Regions from separate parts of the Streptomyces sp. GL_141 genome, predicted to be linked through region 1. Evidence: riboswitches for the same ligand, from Rfam matches in the RefSeq annotation. Region 1 holds a riboswitch; each other region holds the start of a gene.
The links. A riboswitch is a leader RNA that binds a small molecule or an ion and turns the genes downstream of it on or off. The one in region 1 is predicted to bind cobalamin.
Positions count from the first base shown of each region.

Region 2: it holds a riboswitch for cobalamin, as region 1 does, so the genes downstream of both, AC3IX6_RS04270 (ribonucleoside triphosphate reductase) here and AC3IX6_RS11570 (ribonucleoside-diphosphate reductase subunit alpha) in region 1, are expected to answer to the same signal.
Region 3: it holds a riboswitch for cobalamin, as region 1 does, so the genes downstream of both, AC3IX6_RS29345 (cobalamin biosynthesis protein) here and AC3IX6_RS11570 (ribonucleoside-diphosphate reductase subunit alpha) in region 1, are expected to answer to the same signal.
Region 4: it holds a riboswitch for cobalamin, as region 1 does, so the genes downstream of both, metE (5-methyltetrahydropteroyltriglutamate--homocysteine S-methyltransferase) here and AC3IX6_RS11570 (ribonucleoside-diphosphate reductase subunit alpha) in region 1, are expected to answer to the same signal.

Region 1 covers NZ_CM174402.1:2,736,579-2,742,440, forward strand. The annotation lists gene AC3IX6_RS11550 (GntR family transcriptional regulator) at 1-346, shown strand, start outside; gene AC3IX6_RS11555 (carbon starvation CstA family protein) at 560-2,722, shown strand; gene AC3IX6_RS11560 (CstA-like transporter-associated (seleno)protein) at 2,719-2,916, shown strand; gene AC3IX6_RS11565 (GNAT family N-acetyltransferase) at 3,004-3,501, shown strand; cobalamin riboswitch at 3,568-3,696, shown strand; gene AC3IX6_RS11570 (ribonucleoside-diphosphate reductase subunit alpha) at 3,855-5,862, shown strand, end outside.
Region 2 covers NZ_CM174402.1:981,968-987,829, reverse strand. The annotation lists gene AC3IX6_RS04285 (NADP-dependent isocitrate dehydrogenase) at 1-1,281, shown strand, start outside; gene AC3IX6_RS04280 (hypothetical protein) at 1,362-1,814, opposite strand; gene AC3IX6_RS04275 (glycoside hydrolase family 71 protein) at 2,087-3,802, shown strand; cobalamin riboswitch at 3,925-4,068, shown strand; gene AC3IX6_RS04270 (ribonucleoside triphosphate reductase) at 4,112-5,862, shown strand, end outside.
Region 3 covers NZ_CM174402.1:6,603,877-6,609,738, forward strand. The annotation lists partial or broken gene AC3IX6_RS29340 (cobyric acid synthase) at 1-1,080, opposite strand, end outside; gene AC3IX6_RS29345 (cobalamin biosynthesis protein) at 1,077-2,057, opposite strand; cobalamin riboswitch at 2,095-2,240, opposite strand; gene AC3IX6_RS29350 (hypothetical protein) at 2,407-2,628, opposite strand; gene AC3IX6_RS29355 (inorganic phosphate transporter) at 2,658-3,926, opposite strand; gene AC3IX6_RS29360 (alpha/beta hydrolase family protein) at 4,249-5,391, shown strand; gene AC3IX6_RS29365 (hypothetical protein) at 5,545-5,862, shown strand, end outside.
Region 4 covers NZ_CM174402.1:7,478,550-7,484,411, reverse strand. The annotation lists gene AC3IX6_RS33365 (nucleobase:cation symporter-2 family protein) at 1-58, shown strand, start outside; gene AC3IX6_RS33360 (oligopeptide/dipeptide ABC transporter ATP-binding protein) at 134-442, opposite strand; partial or broken gene AC3IX6_RS33355 (TetR/AcrR family transcriptional regulator) at 325-594, shown strand; gene AC3IX6_RS33350 (hypothetical protein) at 644-1,090, shown strand; gene metE (5-methyltetrahydropteroyltriglutamate--homocysteine S-methyltransferase) at 1,170-3,491, opposite strand; cobalamin riboswitch at 3,666-3,891, opposite strand; gene AC3IX6_RS33340 (GntR family transcriptional regulator) at 3,979-4,653, opposite strand; gene AC3IX6_RS33335 (2-dehydropantoate 2-reductase) at 4,879-5,847, shown strand; gene fdhD (formate dehydrogenase accessory sulfurtransferase FdhD) at 5,853-5,862, shown strand, end outside.

The sequences.
Region 1 (5,862 bases):
CGAACGGCTCCGCCTGGCCAGCGGCGAACCGATGGCCATCGAGACCACGCACCTGTCGGCGAAGCGCTTCCCCGCGCTGCGCCGTTCGCTGGTCAAGTACACCTCCCTCTACACCGCCCTCGCCGAGGTGTACGACGTGCGCCTCGCCGAAGCGGAGGAGACCATCGAGACCTCGCTGGCCACCCCGCGTGAGGCAGGACTGCTCGGCACCGACGTCGGACTGCCGATGCTGATGCTTTCCCGCCATTCGCTGGACGCCGACGGGGAGCCCGTCGAGTGGGTGCGTTCCGTGTACCGCGGCGATCGTTACAAGTTCGTCGCCCGACTCCAGCGCCCCGCCGTCTGATTCGTAGTTGACTCTCGTTCCGCTATACGGACGGGGGCTTACGTCCAGCGGGCGGTCCCCCGTAGATTCCCTGCGCTCACGCAGATGATCAACGAGGGGACGAGGATCATGACGGAACCAGGTCCGGAAGAAACGCAGCCGAGAGCCACACGGTCGGGACGGGACGCGGCGAGTCCGGGCACCACGCCGGACTCGCCTTCTCCATCCGGGGGCATGTCCCCCAAGGCCGTGGCCGTGTGGGTGCTGGTCGGCCTCGTGGGAGCCATCGGCTGGGGCGTGCTGGCGCTCTCGCGCGGCGAGGAGATCTCGGCCGCCTGGCTGCTCGCCGCCGCCCTGGGCTCGTACGCGATCGGCTACCGCTTCTACGCGCGCTTCATCGCGCACCGCGTACTGAGGGTGGACAAGACCCGCGCCACCCCCGCCGAACGCCTTGACAACGGTGTCGACTTCCACCCGACCGACCGGCGGGTGCTTTTCGGCCACCACTTCGCCGCCATCGCCGGCGCCGGACCGCTCGTGGGTCCCGTGCTCGCCTCACAGATGGGCTACCTGCCGGGCACCATCTGGATCGTCGTGGGCGTGATCTTCGCCGGTGCCGTCCAGGACATGGTCACGCTCTTCTTCTCCACCCGGCGCAACGGACGTTCGCTCGGCCAGATGGCCCGGGACGAGATCGGCCCGGTCGGCGGCGCCGCCGCACTGATCGGCGTCTTCGCCATCATGATCATCCTGCTGGCCGTGCTGGCCCTGGTGATCGTCAACGCGCTGGCGCACTCCCCGTGGGGCGTCTTCTCCATCGGCATGACCATCCCGATCGCCCTCTTCATGGGCTTCTACCTGCGCGTCCTGCGCCCGGGCAAGGTCACCGAGGTCTCCGTCGTCGGTGTGGCGCTGCTGCTGCTCGCCATCGTCGCGGGCGGCTGGGTCGCCGAGTCCTCGCTGGCGGACTTCTTCACCCTGGAGAAGGAGACGCTGGTCCTCTGGATGATCGCCTACGGGTTCGTGGCGTCCGTCCTGCCGGTGTGGATGCTGCTCGCCCCGCGCGACTACCTCTCCACCTTCATGAAGGTGGGCACCATCGGGCTGCTCGCCCTGGGCGTGGTCATCGCCATGCCGACGCTGAAGATGCCCGCGGTCACCGACTTCGCCTCGCGCGGCGACGGCCCGGTCTTCGCCGGCTCGATGTTCCCGTTCGTCTTCATCACCATCGCCTGCGGAGCCCTGTCCGGCTTCCACTCCCTGGTCTCCTCCGGCACCACCCCGAAGATGATCCAGAAGGAGACCCAGGTCAGGGTCATCGGCTACGGCGCGATGCTGACCGAGTCCTTCGTCGCCATCATGGCGATCATCGCGGCCTGCATCATCGACCCGGGCCTGTACTTCGCCATCAACTCCCCCGGCGGGGTCGTCGGCGCCACCGTCGAGACGGCCTCGCAGGCCGTGACGAACTTCGGCTTCGCCATCTCCCCCGAGGCCCTCACCCAGGCCGCGAAGGACGTGGAGGAGACCAGCCTGCTGTCCCGTACGGGCGGCGCCCCGACCTTCGCACTCGGAATGTCGGAGATCTTCTCGGCTGTCATCGGCGGCACCGCGATGAAGGCGTTCTGGTACCACTTCGCGATCATGTTCGAGGCCCTGTTCATCCTGACGACGGTCGACGCCGGCACCCGCGTGGGCCGCTTCATGCTCCAGGACACCCTCGGCAACGTGCACAGGTCCTTCAAGGACGTCAGCTGGAAGCCGGGCGTCTGGTTCGCCAGCGCGGTCGTCGTCGGCGGCTGGGGCTACTTCCTGTGGGTCGGCGTCAAGGACCCGCTGGGCGGCATCAACCAGCTCTTCCCGCTGTTCGGCATCGCGAACCAGCTGCTCGCGGCGGTCGCCCTGGCCGTCTGCACCACCCTGCTGATCAAGTCCGGCCGGCTCAAGTGGGCCTGGGTGACGGGCGTTCCGCTGGCCTGGGACCTGGCCGTCACGCTCACCGCCAGCTACCAGAAGATCTTCTCCGACAACCCGAAGATCGGCTTCTTCGCGCAGCGGGACGTCTACCAGGACGGGATCGACGCGGGCAAGGTCCTCAAGCCCGCCAAGAACATGGACGAGATGCACACCGTGGTCACCAACGCCACGGTGGACGGCGTCCTGTCCGTGTTCTTCGCCCTGCTGATCATCATCGTGCTCGTGGACGCCGCCCGGACCTGCTTCAAGGCCATCCGCAAGCCCGAGTCGGTCACCATGGTCGAGTTCCCGTGGACCGAGTCCAAGATCGTCGCCCCGGCCGGTCTGATCCCGACCGCCGAGGAGCGGGCGGAACTCGCCGCCGCCGGCCTCGACTCGGGCGGCGGCCGCGTGCAGGACTCCGTACGGGAACCCGCGTGACGCGGCTGCGCCACGCGCTGGGCCGGGCCCGGTTCTTCGTACGGGAGTTCTCGGGCGAGGCGGCCTACGACCACTACGTGGCCCACGCCCGTACGCACGACCCCGACGCCGAGGTCCAGTCGCGCCGGGCCTTCGAACGGGCCCGCACGGACGCCCGCGAGGGCGACCCGCGCGAAGGGTTCCGCTGCTGCTGAACCGCTGAGCCGCAAAGGGCCGCCGCGTTCCGTCCACCCGACGGAACGCGGCGGCCCCTTTTCCTGCCCTGGCGCACACTCGGTGCCATGGACATCATCATCAGGACGGCGGCGGCCGCCGAATACGAAGAGCTCGGCGAGATCACCGCACGGGCGTACCTCGACGACGGACTGCTCGACTTCTCCGAGGACGACCCCTACCTGAGCCGGCTGCGCGACGTCGCCGGCCGGGCCCCCGACGGCGAGGTGCTCGTCGCGGAGTACGAGGGCACGCTGCTCGGCGGTGTGACCTTCGCGCCTCCCGGCAGCCCGCTGTGCGATATCGCGGGCCCCGGCGAGGCCGAGTTCCGGATGCTGGCCGTCTCCCCCGCGGCGCGCGGACGCGGTGCGGGCGAAGCCCTCGTACGGGCCTGCGTGAGCCGCGCCCGGGAGCTGGAGGGCGTGCGCCACCTGGTGCTGTCGACCACGGAGAAGATGCTCGGGGCACACCGGATCTACGACCGGCTGGGCTTCGTACGGACGCCCGAGCGGGACTGGTACCCGGTTCCGGGGCTCCCCCTGCTCACCTACCGCCTGGAGCTCTAGCGGTGCACCGCCCGCGAGGAGCGACACAACATGTGGGGGCTACCGCGAGCACCGGCCCCCACATGTATGCTCGTGCTCGCTGTCGTCGCAGGGGAATCCGGTGAGAATCCGGAACTGTCCCGCAACGGTATGAAATGCACCGATCCGCTCGGTGCATCCGCAAGTCCGAGGACCTGTCGACAGTGCGCCCGGCTCGACCGATCCGGGTGCAGACACGTCCGGGCCTCGCGGTTGGGCCGGTGGACGCCACGTGGCGCACGCGCACTGCCCTGCCAGGCACGCGCCCCCACGTGCGCCCCCTCGCGCCCCGCACCAACGGTGTTCCCGGAGCCGAGCGAGGGAGAGCTCCCCCCGTGACCATCGCGCCTTCCGCACCGCGCGCCGAGTCCGACCCGTCCGCCTACGAGGGTCCGGGGGCCGCGCTCCTGCGCACGCTCACCGAGCTGACCGCCGACCTGCCCGACACCGACCCCGGCCGGGTCGCCGCCGCCGCGCTGCGCGGCCGCAGCGCCGCCGCCGACGAGGCGGAGCTCCGTACGCTCGCCACCGAGGCGGCCGCCGGGCTGATCTCCGAGGACCCGGCCTACTCCCGCCTCGCCGCCCGCCTGCTGACGCTGGCCGTCCGCGACGAGGCCGCCGGCCAGGGCTCCACCTCCTTCTCCGGCTCCGTCGAGGTCGGCCACCGCGAGGGGCTCATCGCCGACCGCACCGCGGACTTCGTACGCCTGCACGCGAACCGGCTCGACGCGCTGGTCGGGCACGCGCTCGCCGAGGGCGCCGACGACCGCTTCGGCTTCTTCGGCCTGCGCACCCTGCACAGCCGCTACCTGCTGCGGCACCCGATCACCCGCCAGGTCATCGAGACCCCCCAGTACTTCATGCTGCGCGTGGCCTGCGGCCTCGCGGAGAACGAGAGCGTCCAGGCCGTCGAGGAAGTGGCCTCGCTGTACCGGCTGATGAGCCGCCTCGACTACCTGCCCTCCTCCCCCACCCTCTTCAACTCCGGCACCCGCCACCCGCAGATGTCCTCCTGCTACCTGCTGGACTCCCCGCTGGACGAGCTGGACTCGATCTACGACCGCTACCACCAGGTCGCGCGCCTCTCCAAGCACGCCGGCGGCATCGGCCTCTCGTACTCCCGCATCCGCGCCCGCGGTTCCCTGATCCGCGGTACGAACGGCCACTCCAACGGCATCGTGCCGTTCCTGAAGACCCTCGACGCCTCCGTCGCCGCCGTGAACCAGGGCGGCCGCCGCAAGGGCGCCGCCGCGGTCTACCTGGAGACCTGGCACGCGGACATCGAGGAGTTCCTGGAGCTCCGCGACAACACCGGCGAGGACCAGCGCCGCACCCACAACCTGAACCTGGCCCACTGGGTGCCGGACGAGTTCATGCGCCGCGTGAACGCCGACGCCGACTGGTCGCTGTTCTCCCCCGCCGACGTCCCCGAGCTGGTCGACCTGTGGGGCGACGCGTTCGACGCCGCGTACCGCAAGGCCGAGGAGTCGGGCCTGGCCCGCAAGTCCATGCCCGCCCGCGACCTGTACGGCCGGATGATGCGCACCCTCGCGCAGACCGGCCAGGGCTGGATGACCTTCAAGGACGCCTCCAACCGCACGGCGAACCAGACCGCCGAGCCGGGCACCGTCGTCCACTCCTCGAACCTCTGCACCGAGATCATCGAGGTCACCAACGACGGCGAGACGGCCGTCTGCAACCTCGGCTCGGTCAACCTCGGCGCCTTCGTCGTGGAGGGGGAGATCGACTGGGAGCGCCTGGACGAGACCGTCCGCACCGCGGTCACCTTCCTCGACCGCGTCGTGGACATCAACTTCTACCCGACCGAGCAGGCCGGCCGCTCCAACGCCCGCTGGCGTCCGGTGGGCCTGGGCGCGATGGGCCTCCAGGACGTCTTCTTCCAGCTGAAGCTGCCCTTCGACTCCCCCGAGGCGAAGGCGCTGTCCACGAAGCTCTCCGAGCGCATCATGCTCGCGGCGTACGAGGCCTCCTGCGACCTGGCCGAGCGCAGCGGCCCGCTCCCCGCGTGGGAGCAGACCCGCACGGCCCGCGGCGTCCTGCACCCGGACCACTACGAGGTCGAGCTGAACTGGCCGGAGCGCTGGGACGCGCTGCGCGCCCGGGTCGCGAAGTCCGGGATGCGCAACTCGCTGCTCCTCGCCATCGCCCCGACGGCGACCATCGCCTCCATCGCGGGCGTGTACGAGTGCATCGAGCCGCAGGTCTCCAACCTCTTCAAGCGCGAGACCCTGAGCGGGGAGTTCCTCCAGGTCAACGGCTATCTGGTGCAGGAGCTCAAGCGGCTCGGCGTCTGGGACGCCCAGACCCGCGAGGCGCTGCGCG
Region 2 (5,862 bases), 1.8 Mb from region 1:
AAGGCCTCCTTCGACGCCGAGATCGCCGAGGGCCCGGCCCTCGCGATGGTCGACTCCGACAAGGGCATCACCAACCTGCACGTCCCGTCCGACGTCATCGTCGACGCCTCGATGCCGGCCATGATCCGCACCTCCGGCCACATGTGGGGCCCGGACGGCGCCGAGGCCGACACGCTCGCCGTCCTCCCGGACAGCAGCTACGCCGGTGTCTACCAGGTCGTCATCGACGACTGCCGCACGCACGGCGCGTACAACCCGTCCACGATGGGCTCGGTGCCGAACGTCGGCCTCATGGCCCAGAAGGCCGAGGAGTACGGCAGCCACGACAAGACCTTCGAGCTGACGGCCGCCGGCACCGTCCGCGTCGTCGACGCCTCGGGCGCCACGGTCCTGGAGCAGGAGGTCGCCGCCGGCGACATCTTCCGCGCCTGCCAGACCAAGGACGCGCCGATCCAGGACTGGGTCAAGCTCGCCGTCACCCGCGCCCGCGCCACCGGCGTCCCGGCCGTCTTCTGGCTCGACGAGGGCCGCGCGCACGACGCGCAGCTGATCGCCAAGGTCAAGACGTACCTCGCCGACCACGACACCGACGGTCTGACCATCGAGATCCTGTCGCCGGTCGAGGCCACCGCGTACTCCCTGGAGCGCATCCGCCGCGGCGAGGACACCATCTCGGTGACCGGCAACGTGCTGCGCGACTACCTGACCGACCTGTTCCCGATCCTGGAACTGGGCACCAGCGCCAAGATGCTGTCGGTCGTCCCGCTGATGAACGGCGGCGGCCTCTTCGAGACCGGCGCCGGCGGCTCCGCCCCGAAGCACGTCCAGCAGCTCGTCAAGGAGAACTACCTGCGCTGGGACTCCCTCGGTGAGTTCCTCGCGCTGGCCGTCTCCTTCGAGCACCTCGCCACCACCACCGGCAACGCCCGCGCCCAGGTGCTGGCCGACACGCTGGACCGGGCGACCGGCACCTTCCTCAACGAGGACAAGTCGCCGAGCCGCAAGCTGGGCGGCATCGACAACCGTGGCAGCCACTTCTACCTGGCCCTGTACTGGGCGCAGGAGCTGTCGCGCCAGACCGAGGACCCGAAGCTGGCCGCGGCCTTCGACCCGCTGGCCAAGACGCTGGCCGAGTCCGAGGAGAAGATCGTCGGCGAGCTCATCGCCGTGCAGGGCGCTCCGGCGGACATCGGCGGCTACTACCAGCCCGACGCCGCCAAGGCCTCGGCGATCATGCGGCCGTCCGCGACGCTGAACGCGGCGCTCGCGCTCCTCGGCTGATCAGAGCCGGGTTCCACCGCTTCCACGGGTCCGCCCCGGCCGGCAATCGCCGGCCGGGGCGGACCCGTTCGTGCGCCCGGTCAGAGCCGGTGCACCCGATCCGGCGCGAAGGCCAGCGGGTCGCTCCCGGCGGCCAGGACCCGCAGCCCGGGAGCCACGGCGAGCAGCTCGCGCAGCCAGTCCACGGCCTCGGCCGCGAGGTGCTCGCAGCCGTCGAGGACGAGCAGCATGTCGCGCTCCGCCAGCCACGACGCCGCGTTGGACGTCCCGCACGGCAGGAACGGCATGCCCGGTACGCAGCCCAGCGCGGCCGTCAGGTCGCGGACCCCGAAGCGGCGGTCCATGGACACCACGGCCACGCCGTCGTAGAAATTGGACGAGAGCCGTTGCCCGATCTCCCGCACCAATTGGCTCCGGGGCTCGCGGAACCGTCCGGTGACGGTCAGCACTTTGCCCCGCCGCACGGCGGTGAAAAGACGGGACAGCTCCGCGGAGGTCGCCGGGAATGTACCGGCGCCTCTGGAATCCCTCATCGACACGATGCCCCCCTGCATGCGTGACCTGCGGCAAGAGGGTTGTTTCAAGCCGCATGAAGACGATTATGCGCCACTTTTCGCGAAAGGCCAGGGGAATTCCCTATTCCGGTGAAACGCCCCTGCCGTCCGATGATCACAGCAGTTGTACAGGTCACACACCTTTGTCCAACCCGGGGGAACGGTTGTCCGGGGGCCGGGAATCCGCTGTACTGCTGCTGTGCGGCCCGGTGTTCGGGCATGGCGCGGGCATATTCGGGGGAGGGGCCAGGATGAGTGCGGACCGGGGTCGGTCAGGGCGGGGCGCGAGGCCCGCGTCGCACCGGCGCCGTGCGGGATTCCGGCGCCGAAGACCCCTGCTGAGCCTCCTCCTGTCCGCCTTCCTCCTCGCGGGCGTCTGCGCCGCGACGGGCATCGTCTGGGACCCCCGCACCGTCGCCGACGCGCAGGCCGGCCCGGCGCCGGGCCCGGGCGGCCTCCTGCCCGCTCCCGGCGGCGACGGCCCCGCGCCCGCCGCCTCCGGCCCCGCCGCCACCGGACCGGTCACGACCGCCCCGCAGAGCCCCGGCGGGCAGCCCCCGGACCCGAAGGCCCAGGGGTCCGCCGCGGACGGCGCGCCCCGCCCCGCCGGAGCCCTGCCCTTCGACCTGCCGCAGCCGGCCGTGCTGCGCTCCGGCGCCGCCGGCAAGAAGCTGGTCTTCGCCCACTACTTCACCCCGTACCCGCTCTCCCTGGACAACGTCGGCGCCGACGCCGACTACTACACCCGCAACTACCTGAAGCCGGACGGCGAGAACGGCAAGCACGAGCGCTACGGCGGACTGCTCCGCGACCGCCCGCTGCCCGTCCCGCCCAAAGCCGGGGACTGGGAGCTCGCCAACCTCCAGCAGGAGGTCCGCACGGCCCGCGCCGCGGGCATCGACGGATTCACCCTCGACCTGCTCTCCCTGACCGGGAAGAACCGCGAACGCTCCCACCTCCTGATGGAGGCCGCCCGTTCGGTGGATCCGGGCTTCAAGGTCATGCTGATGCCGGACATGACCTCCCTGGGCACCGACGACCCGGCCGTGCTCGCCGACCTCCTCGCGGAGCTCGGCAAGGCCCCGGCCGCCCACCGGCTCCCCGACGGCCGGCTGGTCGTCTCGCCGTTCAAGGCCGAGGAGAAGAGCGTCGCCTGGTGGACCGGGGTCATGGACGTCCTGAAGAACCGGCACGGCATCCGCACCGCCTTCGTCCCGCTCTTCCTCGACTTCGGCGCGCACAGCGCCGAGTTCGAGCCCATCAGCCACGGATTCTCCGAGTGGGGCAGCCGCAGCTACGTCGGCCAGGAGAGCTCCACGCGCGACGTCCGGCGCGCCCACGCCGCGGGCAAGATCTGGATGCAGCCCGTATCGGTCCAGGACGCCCGCCCCAACCAGGGCATCTACGACGAGGCGGGCAACACCGCGACCCTGCGCGCCACATGGAACCGCGCGATCGAGGACGGGGCCGACTGGGTCCAGCTCACCACGTGGAACGACTACAGCGAGGGCAGCCAGTTCGCGCCCTCGCTGCACAACGGCCATGCCTACCTGGACCTTTCCTCGTACTACCTCACCCGGTTCAAGACGGGCGGCTGGCCGAAGATCGTCCGCGACACGCTGTACCTGAGCTCGCGCACCCAGTTCGCCGCCGCGGACCCGAGCGGCGGCCAGTCCCTCGTGATGTCGCTGCGGGGCGGCAGCGCCGCGGCCCGGGACGCGGTGGAGGTGCTGAGCTTCCTGACCGCGCCCGCGAGCATCCGTACGGCCGTGGGGGCGGCCGAGGACGCGCACGCGGCCCCGGCCGGGGTCCACTCCGAGCTGCTGCCCCTGGCTCCGGGCGCCGGCTCGGCGTCCGTGGTGCGGGGCGGCAAGGCCGGAGCCCGGGTGGAACTGCCCTACCGGGTGGACCGCACGGTGGAGGTGCAGGACCTCCAGTACTACGCCGCCACCAGCGGCCGGAGCTGAGCCCGCAGGGCTCCGGCGTAGGTCCGCAGGGCGCCGGCGCGGGTCCGCAGGGGCCGAAGTCCCTTGCCCCGGGACCTTTGTCACCCCATATGTAGTGGTGGCATGCCGCTGTCACATCTATATGTAGTGTTGGCTCTGCCGGTTCGGCGGGGCTCCCTTCCCCCGACCGAGGCAACAGGGAACCCGGTGGGAATCCGGGACTGCCCCGCAACGGTGAGTCCGCCACGGCGGACGAGTCCGACACCTGCCGGCACGGGCCCTCAAGAGCGCCCGCCATTCTTCCGTGCCGAGCCTCGTGGGAGGGCTGCCGTGACTGCTGTCATCAATGCCGTAGAGACCGTGACCGAATACCTGGACCGCCGGGACTGGCGGGTGAACGCCAACGCCAACCAGGGCTATTCGCTCGGCGGACTCATCCTCAACGCCGCGGGCAAGGTCACCGCGAACTACTGGCTGGAACAGGTCTATCCCGCCGCCGTGGCCCGTGCCCACCGCGAGGGCGACCTCCACATCCACGACCTGGACATGCTCTCCGGCTACTGCGCCGGCTGGTCCCTGCGCACCCTGCTCACCGAGGGCTTCAACGGGGTCCCCGGCCAGATCGACTCCGCCCCGCCCAAACACCTGTCCTCGGCCGTCGGCCAGATCGTGAACTTCCTCGGCACCCTGCAGAACGAATGGGCGGGCGCCCAGGCCTTCTCCTCCTTCGACACCTGTCTCGCCCCGTACGTCCGCCTCGACAGGCTCACGTACGACCAGGTCAGGCAGTGCGTCCAGGAGCTCGTGCACAACCTCAACGTGCCCTCGCGCTGGGGCACGCAGACCCCCTTCACCAACCTCACCTTCGACTGGACCTGCCCCGAGGACCTGCGCGAACAGATCCCCGTGGTCGCGGGGGAGGAGACCGGTTTCACCTACGGCGAGCTCCAGGCCGAGATGGACATGATCAACCGGGCGTACATCGAGGTCATGACGGAAGGCGACGCCACCGGGCGGGTGTTCACCTTCCCCATCCCGACCTACAACATCACCCGCGACTTCCCCTGGGAGAGCGAGAACGCCGAGCGGCTCTTCGCGATGACCGCCAAGTACGGGCTCCCGTACTTCCAGAACTTCATCAACTCCGAGCTCGAACCCCACATGATCCGCTCCATGTGCTGCCGGCTCCAGCTCGATCTGACCGAGCTGCGGGCGCGCGGCAACGGCCTCTTCGGCAGCGCCGAGCAGACCGGCTCCCTCGGTGTGGTCACCCTCAACTGCGCCCGGCTCGGGCACCTTTACGCGGGCGACGAGCCGGGTCTGCTGGCCGGGATGGACCGGCTGTGCGAGCTCGCCCGGGACAGCCTCGAACTCAAGCGGATCACCGTCCAGGACCTGATCGACGGCGGTCTCTTCCCGTACACCAAGCGGTACTTGGGCACCCTGCGCAACCACTTCTCCACCATCGGGGTCAACGGCGTCAACGAGATGATCCGCAACTTCAGCGCGGACGCCCACGACATCACCACCCCCGAGGGCCACGCCCTCGCGGTCCGCCTCCTGGACCGGGTCCGGGCCCGGATGGTGGACTTCCAGGAGAGCACCGGCCACCTGTACAACCTGGAGGCCACCCCCGCCGAGGGCACGACGTACCGCTTCGCGAAGGAGGACCGGGCCCGCTTCCCCGGCATCCTCCAGGCCGGCACCGACGCCAACCCGTACTACACCAACTCCTCCCAGCTGCCCGTCGGCTGGACCGACGACCCCTTCGAGGCGCTGGAGCGCCAGGACGAACTGCAGGGCAAGTACACGGGCGGCACCGTCCTGCACCTGTACACCCCCGAGCGGATCCCGACGGCGGAGGCCTGCCGCGAACTGGTCCGGCGCTCGCTGGAGACCTTCCGGATCCCGTACCTGACGGTGACCCCCACCTTCTCCATCTGCGCGGACCACGGCTACCTGGAGGGGGAGCGGCCCCACTGCCCCACGTGCGGGGCGCCGTGCGAGATCTGGACCCGGGTCATGGGCTACCACCGCCCGGTGTCCTCCTTCAACATCGGCAAGAAGGGCGAACACGCCGA
Region 3 (5,862 bases), 3.9 Mb from region 1:
CTCGTCCTCGATGTGTTCGCCGAGGAGCTGGAACCCGCCGCAGATGCCCAGGACCGGCCGGCCCTCGGCGGCCCGCCGGGCCAGCGCGTCCGCCAGCCCGCGTTCGCGCAGCCAGGCCAGGGCCTTGACCGTGCCGCGGGTGCCGGGGACGACGACCAGGTCGGCGTCGGCCAGTTCCTCGGCGCGGTCCACGAACCGCACGACCACCCCGGGCTCCGCCGCGAGCGCGTCGACGTCCGTGAAGTTGGACATCAGCGGCACCGCGCAGACCGCGACCCGCAGCACGTCCTCGCCGACGGGCGGGGCGACCACGGATTCCCGTACCGCGCCCCGCAGGGAGACCCGCAGGCCGTCCTCCTCGTCGATGCCCAGCCCGTGCTGGAAGGGGAGCACCCCGTACGTCGCCCGCCCGGTCAGGCCGCGCAGCATCTCCATGCCCGGCTCCAGCAGGGTGACGTCGCCGCGGAACTTGTTGACCAGGTAGCCCGCGATCAGCGACTGGTCCTCGGGCGAGAGCAGCGCCGTCGTGCCGAAGAAGGACGCGAAGACCCCGCCCCGGTCGATGTCGCCGACGACGACCACCGGGAACCGCGCGGCCCGCGCGATGCCCATGTTCACGATGTCGGTCCGGCGCAGATTGATCTCGGCCGGGCTGCCCGCCCCCTCGCAGATCACGGCGTCATACGTGCCCCGCAACTGCTCCAGGCAGTCCGTGACGATGCCGAGCAACTGCTCCTGCCGCCCCCCGTGGTAGCCCCGCGCGCTCATCTCGCCCACCGGCTTGCCCAGCAGCACCACCTGGCTGCTCCGGTCACTGCCGGGCTTGAGCAGCACCGGGTTCATCAGTGCGGTCGGCTCCACGCGGGCCGCCTGGGCCTGCATGGCCTGTGCGCGGCCGATCTCGGCGCCCTCCCTCGTCACGAAGGAGTTCAGGGACATGTTCTGTGCCTTGAACGGGGCCACCTTCACGCCCTGCCGGGCCAGCCACCGGCAGATGCCCGCCGTGACCACGCTCTTGCCCGCGTCCGAGGTCGTACCGGCGACGAGGAGGCCCCCGCCGCGCTTCGCGCCGTCGCTCATGCGCGCCGCCCCTTCTTCTTCGTCGTACGGGAGACCAGCGTCCGGGAGACCAGCGTCCGGGCGGCCACACAGGCCCCGAGCGCCAGCCACGTCACCTGGCGCGACAGCCGCACCGCCCGTTCGATGTCGGCGACCTCCACCGGCCGCCCGGCCGCTCCGTTGAGCACGGCCCGGTGTTCGACCCGGCCCGCGTACGCCAGGGTTCCGCCCAGCCGTACGCCGAGCGCCCCGGCGAAGGAGGACTCCACGGGGCCCGCGTTGGGGCTCGGGTGCTTGGCGGCATCCGCGCGCCAGGCCCGTACGGCTCCTCGCCGGTCGGGCCCGGCCAGTACGGCGGCGAGGGCCGTCAGCCGGGCGCCCGGCCAGCCGGCCACGTCGTCGAGCCGGGCCGAGGCCCAGCCGTAGCGCAGGTGGCGGGGGGACTTGTGGCCGACCATCGCGTCCAGGGTGTTCACGGCGCGGAAGGCCAGCAGCCCGGGGACGCCCGCGACGGCGCCCCACACCAGGGCCCCGACCACGGCGTCGGAGGTGTTCTCGGCGACCGATTCGACGACCGCGCGGGCCATCTGCTGCTCGTCCAGCGCCTGCGGGTCGCGCCCGCACAGGTGGGGCAGCCGCTCGCGGGCCACCTCGGCGTCCCCGGCGGCGAGCGCGCCGCCGATGGCGCGGGCCTCGCGGCCCAGCGAGGTGCCGCCCACGACGGCCCAGGTGGCGGCGGCGGTGAGGGCGATGCGGGCGGCCGCGGGCCGGGAGCGCACGGCGCGGGCGCCCAGCGCGCCGACGGCGGCCGCGCCTCCAGCGCACAGCAGGGTGTGCAGGGCGCCCCGCGCGCGGTCGTCGCGCCACAGGGCGCGTTCGACGGCGGCGGCGGCTCGTCCGAAGGCGGCCACGGGGTGCCCTCGGCGCGGATCCCCGAGGATCCGGTCGCCGATCAGGCCCGCCGTGACGCCGTACGCGAAGACGCGATCGGCACGCATGGTGGCAGGTATGTCCTCACTCAGGGTCCGCGCCCTGGTTCGACGTGTCCGGCGGCGAGAGTTCCTGGCTCCCGGCCGCACACGGGGTCCGCGTGCGCCGGTGACAGTGGCGGGACCGCGCCGGATTCGCACCGGACTTCCTCTCCATGCCGCCGTAATGGCTCGCGCAGTCCACCACGCAGCGCGAAGGCCCGTCAACTCGCCGTTGACCTGCGGCGGGGTGGCGGGGGAGGGGGCGGTGCCGGGCCCGCGCCGGGGGCCCGGGGCGCGTCGGGCGCGGGCCCGGGGCATGCGAAAGCTCCCTCCGGGACGAACCCCGAGGGAGCCTTCGTACGTGCCGTCCGGCGCCTCAGGCGACGATCAGGTAGATCCCGTAGGCCACGGCCACCGCGCAGAGCGCGAAGCAGGCGTACGCACCGCTGCGGGCCAGGGTGGCGGCGCCGCCCTGTTCGGTGGCGGCCTCGTGCTTGGAGAGCCCCATCAGACCCAGGGTGAACAGGGTCACCAGGACGACGGTGGCGGAGAGGCTGACCCCGAAGACGGAGCCGAGTGCTTCCCAGTCGATCTTCATACCGCTGAATCCTCTGTCGTTCTCGGGGGTCAGACGGCCGCGGCCGGAGCCGCGGGAGTCGTCGTCGCGGCCGGGATGGTGGCCTTCAGTTCCTCGTCCGTCACCGCGGCGGTGCTGCCGACGGCGGCGGTCGGCGGGACGGCGACGGCCGCCATGGCCGTGGTGACGGCACCGGCCGGCTCCTCGGCGTCGGCCGGGGCGACCTCGTTGACGTTGGTGTGGTCGACGACCTGGCGGCGCGAGATCAGCCAGATGGCGACGCAGGAGCCGACGAGGAAGACCGTGACGCCGGCGACGCCGATGTCCCCGGTGCGCATGACCAGCTCGGCCAGCGCGGCCACCAGGCCCGCGGCCGGGAGGGTCAGGCCCCAGGCGATGAACATGCGGGAGGCGGTGGACCAGCGGACCACGCCGCCCTTGCGTCCCAGACCCGAACCCATGACGGCGCCGGAGCACGCGTGGGTGGTCGAGAGGGAGAAGCCGAGGGAGGAGGAGGCCAGGATGACGCTGGCGGCCGAGGTCTGGGCGGCGAAGCCCTGCTGCGGCTGCAGGTCGGTCAGGCCGCTGCCCATGGTGCGGATGATGCGCCAGCCGCCCAGGTAGGTGCCCATCGCGATGGCCAGACCGGCGGAGACGATGACCCAGACCGGCGGGTTGGAGCCGGGAGCGAGGGCGCCGCCGGCGACGAGCGCCAGGGTGATGATGCCCATCGTCTTCTGCGCGTCGTTGGTGCCGTGCGCCAGCGAGACGAGGCTCGCGGAAGCGATCTGACCGGCGCGGTAGCCCTTGGCCGAGGTCTTCTCGCCCATGCCCTTGCCGACCTTGTACGTGACCTTCGTGGCCAGGTAGGCGGCGAAGCCGGCGACCAGCGGCGCGGCGATCGCGGGGATCAGCACCTTGGTGACGACGACGCTGCCGTTGACGGCGCCCATGCCGGCGGAGGCCACGGCCGCACCGATCAGGCCGCCCATCAGGGCGTGCGAGGAGCTCGAGGGCAGTCCGACCAGCCAGGTGACGAGGTTCCAGAGGATCGCGCCGACCAAGGCGGCGAAGATGACCTCCGGCTGGATGCCTTCCTCGTTGACCAGTCCCTTGGAGATCGTCTTGGCGACCTCCACGGACATGAAAGCGCCGACGAGGTTGAGCACGGCGGACATCGCCACCGCGGTCTTGGGCTTGAGGGCGCCGGTCGAGATGGTGGTGGCCATCGCGTTGGCCGTGTCGTGAAAACCGTTCGTGAAATCGAACACGAGAGCGGTGATGATCACGATCCCGAGGAGAAGCGTTATGTGCTCCATTTACCCAGGCTTCTGTTTGACGTCAGTGGTTCGTGGACCGTAGGCAACCTGGATGAACGGAAGGTGAACTGGCAGGGTTCATGTGGTGTATCGACTCGGCACCCCATCGGGACCTTCGTCCCGGGAGGGGCGTTGATATGTCGATTAATGCATGTCACGGCGGGGTGTCCGCACGTTTCGGGGCGGGACTTCCGGTAGGTGCTCCGGTGCGCCCGGGACCCCCGAAGAGACCTAGATCACCTTCCCCGCCGCCTCTCCGGACCGCCCTCCGGAACGATTCCCTCCGGTGGCCCGCCGACCCGTCCGCCTCGACACTGGAGCGGTGCGTACCGCTACCGCGACGGCAGCCGCCGTCACCACGACCCTGCTCGGCGCCGGCGCGGCCGCCGTCACCGCCGCCGCGCTCGCCGGGCGGTACGCCGCCGACGCGGCCCTGCGGACCGAGCCCGGCCGCCCGCTCCCCGGCAGTCCCCGGCTCACCGTCCACTCCACCGCGGCCGGCCGGGTCGAGCTGACCCGCTCGCTCGCCTCCCTGTGCCCCGGCACCTACGGGCTCACCGCCCCGGGCGTGCACGCCGTGGTCGGGCCCGTCCTCCCCGACGCCCCGCACGGCCCCGACACCGTGGTGCGCCGGCTCGTCGCCGTCACCCACGGCAGCCTCGACCCCGGAACCCGCGTCACCCTCACCCCCCAGGTCCACCTGGGCAACCCGGGCACCGCCCTCGGGCTGGACCACGCCGACGTGGACGTCCCCGGGGAGCTCGGCGCACTGCCCGCCTGGTTCGTGCCCGCGGCCCGCGACACCTGGGTGATCACCGTCCACGGGCTCGGAGCCACCCGCGAGCACCCGATGGTCGTCATGCCCTTCCTCCACCGCAACAAGCTCCCCGTCCTGGACCTCGGCTACCGGGGCGACCTCGGCGCCCCCGCGTCACCGGACGGCCTCGGCCACCTCGGCGAGTCCGAATGGCGCGATCTCGACGCCGCCATCCGCTACGCCCTGCGCTACGGCGCCCGCCGCGTGGTCCTGCACGGCTGGTCGACGGGCGCCACCATGGCCCTGCACGCCGCCGAGCGCTCGGCGCTGGCCGACCGGATCTCCGGACTGGTCCTCGACTCGCCCGTACTGGACTGGCACGCCACCCTGCGCGCCCTCGCCGCCGCGCGCCGCACCCCGGCCCCCCTGGTCCCGTTCGCCGTCAAGGCGGCCGAGGGCCGTGCGGGCCTGCGCGCCGACCGGCGGGCTCCGGGGTCGGATCCGGCTGCGCTGAAGGTCCCCGTACTGATCTTCCACGGCCCCGACGACGCGCTCGCCCCCTGGGAGCCCTCGCGCCGGCTCGCCGCGGCCCGACCCGACCTCGTCACCCTGCACTCCGTTTCCGACGCGGCCCACGGGGCGATGTGGAACGCCGACCCGGCCGCCTACGAAGAGGCGCTGCGCCGCTTCCTGACCCCTTTCATGTGAAGCGCCGGGTGACGGACCGTCGGACGAGTTGTCCGAAGAGTGTGGGGCGGACGGGGCGGGGAGGGTGGATCGTCCCGTTCTGTCCCCGAGGGATCTTGTGGCAATGGCTGGTTCCGTTTGGGCTTTCGGCCAGTGACGGGCGAGACTGCTCACGTGACGTCCCGAAAGCCTGATGAGCAGTTGGCTCGCGACTCCAGACTCCGACTCGTCGCCCCGCGGTCCGTGGCCACGGCCCGCAAGGCGGTGACCGACCGGCGCACCCGGACCGCCCCGCGGCCTCCGGCGGGTACGCCCGCCACGGCCGACCTCGCGAACAGGGCCCGCGCCTCCCTCGCCGACGCGGTACGGCTCGCCCGCTGGGCCGAGCTCCACCTCGGCGTCGCGGACGGCGGTGGGCCCGCCCCGGCGGGCGCCCTGCCCGCCGCCGAAGCCGAACGCGCCGCCGACCGGCTGAGCCTGACACCGGGCCAG
Region 4 (5,862 bases), 4.7 Mb from region 1:
CACCGATCAGGACGACACCGCGGAAAGGGAGCCCGCCTCCGCCGTGCCCGTGCACTGACGCCCGGGCAGCCTGACCACCGACGATCCGGCCGGCGTCTCCTCGCGAGATGCCGGTCGGATCGTCGCGTTGGTCTCAGGAGCCGGGGACCATCGTGGCGCACCGGGCGTCGGCGAGCGGGCAGTGGGTGCGGAAGCGGCAGCCGGAGGGCGGGGCCAGCGGGGACGGCGGGTCGGCGGGCAGCAGACCGGTGTCGCCGAGGGAACGGCCCGGCTCGGGCACGGCCGCGCGCAGCGCGGCGGTGTAGGGGTGTAGGGGTGGGCGGGATGTTCGGTGACGGTCGCGGTGGGGCCGGTCTCGACGATCCGGCCGCCGTACATGACCGCGATGCGCTCGGCCCGGCCGTAGAGCAGTCCGATGTCGTGGGTGATGAGCGCGGCACACCGATGCAGGAGAACGCCCCCGTGGCGGAACCGGGCATGCGCGACCGCAAGAAGGCCCGCACCCGCGAGACCATCCGCACGGCGGCGCTCGACCTCTTCGAGCAGCAGGGCTTCGAGCGCACCACGGTCGACCAGGTCTGCCGCCGGGCCGACGTCGCCCACCCCGGGCCTGCGCGAGGTCGGCGCCAACTTCAACCGGGACGTGATCACCGGCCTGTTGCGCGAGCGGTACGGCTTCGACGGAGTCGTCTGCACCGACTTCAACGCCATCACCGGCACCGAGACCCCCGGGATCACCACCCTCCCGCCGCGGAACTGGGGCGTGGAGGAACTGTCCGTGGCCGAGCAGGTCGTACCGGCCGTCGCCGCCCGGTACGGCACGGTCGTGGACCGGCCCGAGGACGCCGACGCCGCCGTGGTCCGGATCGCCGTTCTCACGCCGCTGGTCGGCCGATCCGTTTTCCTCCTGGGGGAGTTCGGGGCCGCCGACGAGCTGGTGCTCGACGCGGCCCTCGGTCGGGCGCCGGCGACGGGAAGCCTCCCGTTCGACCTGCCCTCCTCCGTGGCCGCCGTGGCGGACTCCCGGGAGGACGTCCCCTTCGACACCGGGGACCCGCTGTTCCGCTGCGGCCACCCGGCGGCCGGCTGAGCCGGGCCCCGGCCCGTACGCGGACGGCCCCCGCCCGGCCGGCACACGGGCGTCCCGTGTGCCGGCCGGTCCGTGGGGATCAGGCGTGCGGCGGGACCTCCGCGCGCACCCGGTGGGCGGCCTCGACGAGGTGTTCCAGCGAGGCCCTCGTCTCGGGCCAGCCGCGGGTCTTCAGACCGCAGTCGGGGTTGACCCAGAGGCGTTCGGCGGGGATCGCCCCAAGTCCCTTGCGCAGCAGGGCCGCCGCTTCACCGGCCGAGGGGACGCGGGGGGAGTGGATGTCCCAGACGCCGGGGCCGACCTCGCGCGGGTAGCCCGCGCCGGCGAGCTCGTCGGCGACCTGCATGTGGGAGCGGGCCGCCTCCAGGCTGATGACGTCGGCGTCGAGGTGCTCGATGGCCTCGACGATGTCCCCGAACTCCGCGTAGCACATGTGGGTGTGGATCTGGGTGTCCGGCCGGACGCCGCTGGTGGTGAGGCGGAAGGATTCCGTGGCCCACGCCAGGTATGCGGCGTGGTCGGCGGCGCGCAGCGGCAGGGTTTCCCGCAGGGCGGGCTCGTCGACCTGGATGACCGAAGTACCGGCCGCCTCAAGGTCGTCGACCTCGTCGCGCAGGGCGAGTCCGACCTGGCGCGCGGTCTCGCCGAGGGGCTGGTCGTCGCGTACGAAGGACCAGGCGAGCATGGTGACCGGGCCGGTGAGCATGCCCTTGACCGGCTTGGCCGTCTGCGCCTGCGCGTACGTGGTCCAGCGGACGGTCATCGGGTCGGGACGGGAGACGTCCCCGGCGAGCACGGGCGGGCGGACGTAACGGGTGCCGTAGGACTGGACCCAGCCGTGCTGGGTGGCGAGGTAGCCCGTGAGCTGCTCGGCGAAGTACTGCACCATGTCGCTCCGTTCGGGCTCCCCGTGCACGAGCACGTCGAGGCCCGTCTTCTCCTGGAAGGAGAGGACCTCCCGGATCTCTGCGCGGATGCGGTCCTCGTAGGCCGCCGTGTCGATGCGTCCGGCGCGCAGGTCGGCGCGGGCCGTGCGCAGGTCCGTGGTCTGCGGGAAGGAGCCGATGGTGGTGGTGGGGAGCAGCGGCAGGCCGAGGTGGGCGCGCTGGGCGGCGGCCCGTTCGGCGTAGGACTGGGCGCGGTGGCCGTCGGCCTCGGTGATCGCCGCGGTGCGGGCGCGGACGGCCGGGTCGTGGGTGATGCGGGAGGCGGTGCGGGAGGCCAGGCCGGCCCGGTTCGCGGCGAGTTCGGCCGCGATCGCGTCGGTGCCCCGGGCCAGTCCGCGGGCCAGTGTGCTGATCTCGGTGGTCTTCTGGCGGGCGAAGGCGAGCCAGCGCCGGATCTGCGGGTCGGTGTCCCGCTCGGCGTCGGCGTCGATCGGGACGTGCAACAGGGAGCAGGACGCGGCCACGTCGACCCGGTCGGCGAGGCCGAGGAGGGTGCCGAGGGTAGTCAGCGACTTCTGGTAGTCGTTGATCCAGATGTTGCGGCCGTTGACCACGCCGGCGACCAGGCGCTTGCCGGGGAGGCCGCCGACGGCGGCGAGGTCGTCGAGGTTGGCTGCGGCCCGGTCGGTGAAGTCGAGGGCGAGCCCCTCCACGGGTGCCTTCGCCAGGACGGGCAGGGCGTCACCGAGCCGGTCGAAGTAGGAGGCGACGAGCAGCTTGGGGCGCTCGGTGAGGCCGCCGAGCTCGCGGTAGGCGCGGGCCGCCGCGTTCAGTTCGGCCGGGGTGCGGTCCTGGACCAGGGCCGGTTCGTCGAGCTGGACCCATGCGGCGCCCGCCGCGCGCAGGTCCGCGAGGACCTGGGCGTAGACGGGCAGCAGCCGGTCGAGCAGGGCGAGCGGCTCGAAGCCGGGGGCCACGCCGGGTGCGGGCTTGGCGAGGAGGAGGTAGGTCACCGGTCCGACCAGGACCGGGCGGGCGGTGTGACCGAGGGCCAGGGCCTCCTTCAACTCCGCGACCTGTCGGGCGGATTCGGCGGTGAAGACGGTGTCGGGTCCGAGTTCGGGGACCAGGTAGTGGTAGTTCGTGTCGAACCACTTGGTCATCTCGAGCGGGGCCACGTCCTGGGTGCCGCGCGCCATCGCGAAGTAGCCGTCCAGGGCGTCCTCCGCGACGGCGGCCCGGTGGCGGTCGGGGATCGCGCCGACCATGACCGTGGTGTCCAGGACGTGGTCGTAGTACGAGAAGTCGCCGGTCGGAACCTCGGTGATGCCGGCCCCGGCGAGCTGGGCCCAGTTGGTCCGGCGCAGGTCGCGGGCGGTCTCCCGGAGGGCTTCGGCGCTGACGCGGCCCTTCCAGTAGCCCTCGACCGCCTTCTTCAGTTCGCGGTTCTGTCCCTGGCGGGGGTAGCCGTACACGGTGGCCCGTACGGGCGCGGCTGCGGACTCGGTGGTCACGGAACTCTCCTTCGCGAGCGTGTCTCCATGAACCCGGTGACGGGTCGCGGAGGCGAAGGGTGCCGGAACGGGCGGACCGCCGGGGTCGCGTACGGCTGGGGTACGCGACGGGAGGGTCCGCCTGAGGTGCACGCCGACCCGCCCACGAGGTCACCGGGAAACCGTGCGCGGTCGATCGCTCACGGGCAACGGGCAGGTCTTCGGACTCGCGGGCTCGCCTGCCGGTCTCCCGGCGGGCACCTAATGGCCGTCGCTTCCCAGGACCGGTTCAGGTCCCAGTGCGTATGACGGCGGTCGTTCCCGCTCACCGCTGCGGGGCAGTCCCGGATTCCCACCGGGTTCCCTCTTACGACGCGTCCCGCCTGGCGGACGGGGGCGAACCAGCTGCGAGGCCCACAGTAGGGCGGGCGGCCGGGGAACGGGCGCGCCTTCCCACATGTCGGATGGTGAAATGGGACACGGGAGGGGACCTCCCCGCCGTGACCGGCTACTTGTCCCGCTCGTGGTACGTCTTGCGGGTGTGTTCCGTGTGCGCGCGCATGATCGCCGTCGCGGCCTGCCCGTCACGGTTCGCGATCGCCGCGATCAGCTCGCGGTGCTCCACCCAGGACTGGTGGCCCCGCTGGCGGGCGACGGGGGTGTAGTACCAGCGGACGCGCCGGTCCACCTGCGCGGCCAGCTCGGCGAGGACGGCGTTGCCCGCGAGCTCCATGATCTTCGCGTGGAGCCGGGCGTTCGCCCTGACCGCGGTGTCCACGTCGTCCGCGGCGACGGCCCGCTCCCCCTGCGCGCACAGCTCTTCGAGCGCGGCGACGGCCTCGGCGCCGGCGTGGGCGGCGGCCAGCCGGGCGGCTTCGGCCTCCAGGAGCGTGCGGACCGTGAGGAGCTGGTCCGCCTCCTCCTCGGTCGGCTCGTGCACGAACGCCCCCTGGGCGGGCCGCAGATCGACCCATCCCTCGGTGCTCAGACGCTGCAGCGCCTCCCGTACCGGCTGCCGGGACACCCCGAGGTGTCCGGCGAGTTCGCTCTCGACGAGGTGCTGCCCGGGCTGGAGGGCGCGGGTGGTGATGAGCTCCAGCAGGGCCCCGTAGACGCGGTCACGCAGCGGGCCGGGCCGTTCGAGTTTGGGCACCGCCCCCTGCGGCAGTCCTGTCGACAACATCGCGGTCCCCTCCTGGGCAGCGCCGTCGGCTGCGTAGCGAAACCCCATGATGGATTGTCTTTCGCCTACAGTCTACGGCGCACCGCGCCGACCACCCGGACGGCCAACTCCCCCTCCCCCGGCCTGCGTCAGCCCTTGCCGACCAGGATTCCATCCTGTAGACAATATTTCGTCGACAACGTTCGGCAGTTCCTCGGTACCCTCGACCGAACGGAGTGCCACATGGTGAAAGTCGCAGTTCTGGGCGCCGGTGCGATCGGCGCCTACGTCGGTGCCGCGCTGCACCGGGCGGGCGCCGATGTGCACCTCGTCGCCCGCGGACCCCATCTGGCGGCCATGAGGGAGCACGGGGTCCGGGTGCTCAGCCCCCGCGGAGACTTCACCGCCCGTGCCCACGCCACCGACGACCCGGCCGGGATCGGTCCGGTCGACTACGTCTTCCTCGGCCTCAAGGCCAACTCGTACGCGGCGTGCGGGCCGCTCATCGAGCCGCTGCTGCACGAGGGCACCGCCGTGATCGCCGCCCAGAACGGCATCCCCTGGTGGTACTTCCACCGGCACGGCGGACCGCACGAGGGCCACCGCATCGAGAGCGTGGATCCCGGCGGCGCGGTCAGCGCCGTCCTCGCGCCCGAACGGGCCATCGGCTGCGTGGTCTACGCGGCGACGGAGCTGGCGGGTCCGGGGGTCGTGCGCCACCTCGAAGGCACCCGCTTCTCCATCGGCGAGCCCGACCGGTCCCTCTCCGAGCGCTGCCTCGCGTTCAGCGAGGCCATGCAGGAGGGCGGCCTCAAGTGCCCGGTCGAACAGGACCTGCGCAACGACATCTGGGTCAAGCTGCTCGGCAACATCTCCTTCAACCCGATCAGTGCGCTGTCCCGGGCCACGATGCGGGAGATGTGCCTGCACGGCGGCACGCGCAAGGTCATCGAGGTCATGATGACGGAGACCCTCGCGGTCGCCGAGGCCCTCGGCTGCAAGGTCGGGGTCTCCATCGAACGCCGGCTGGCCGGCGCGGAACGCGTCGGCGACCACCGGACCTCCACGCTCCAGGACCTGGAGCGCGGCAAGCCGCTCGAACTCGACGTGCTGCTGGCGGCCGTGGTGGAGCTGGCGGAGATCACCGGGGTTCCCGTGCAGACGCTCCGGACCGTCCACGCCATCTCGGACCTGCTCGCGCTGCGGACGGCGTGATCGCCGTGGGACGGG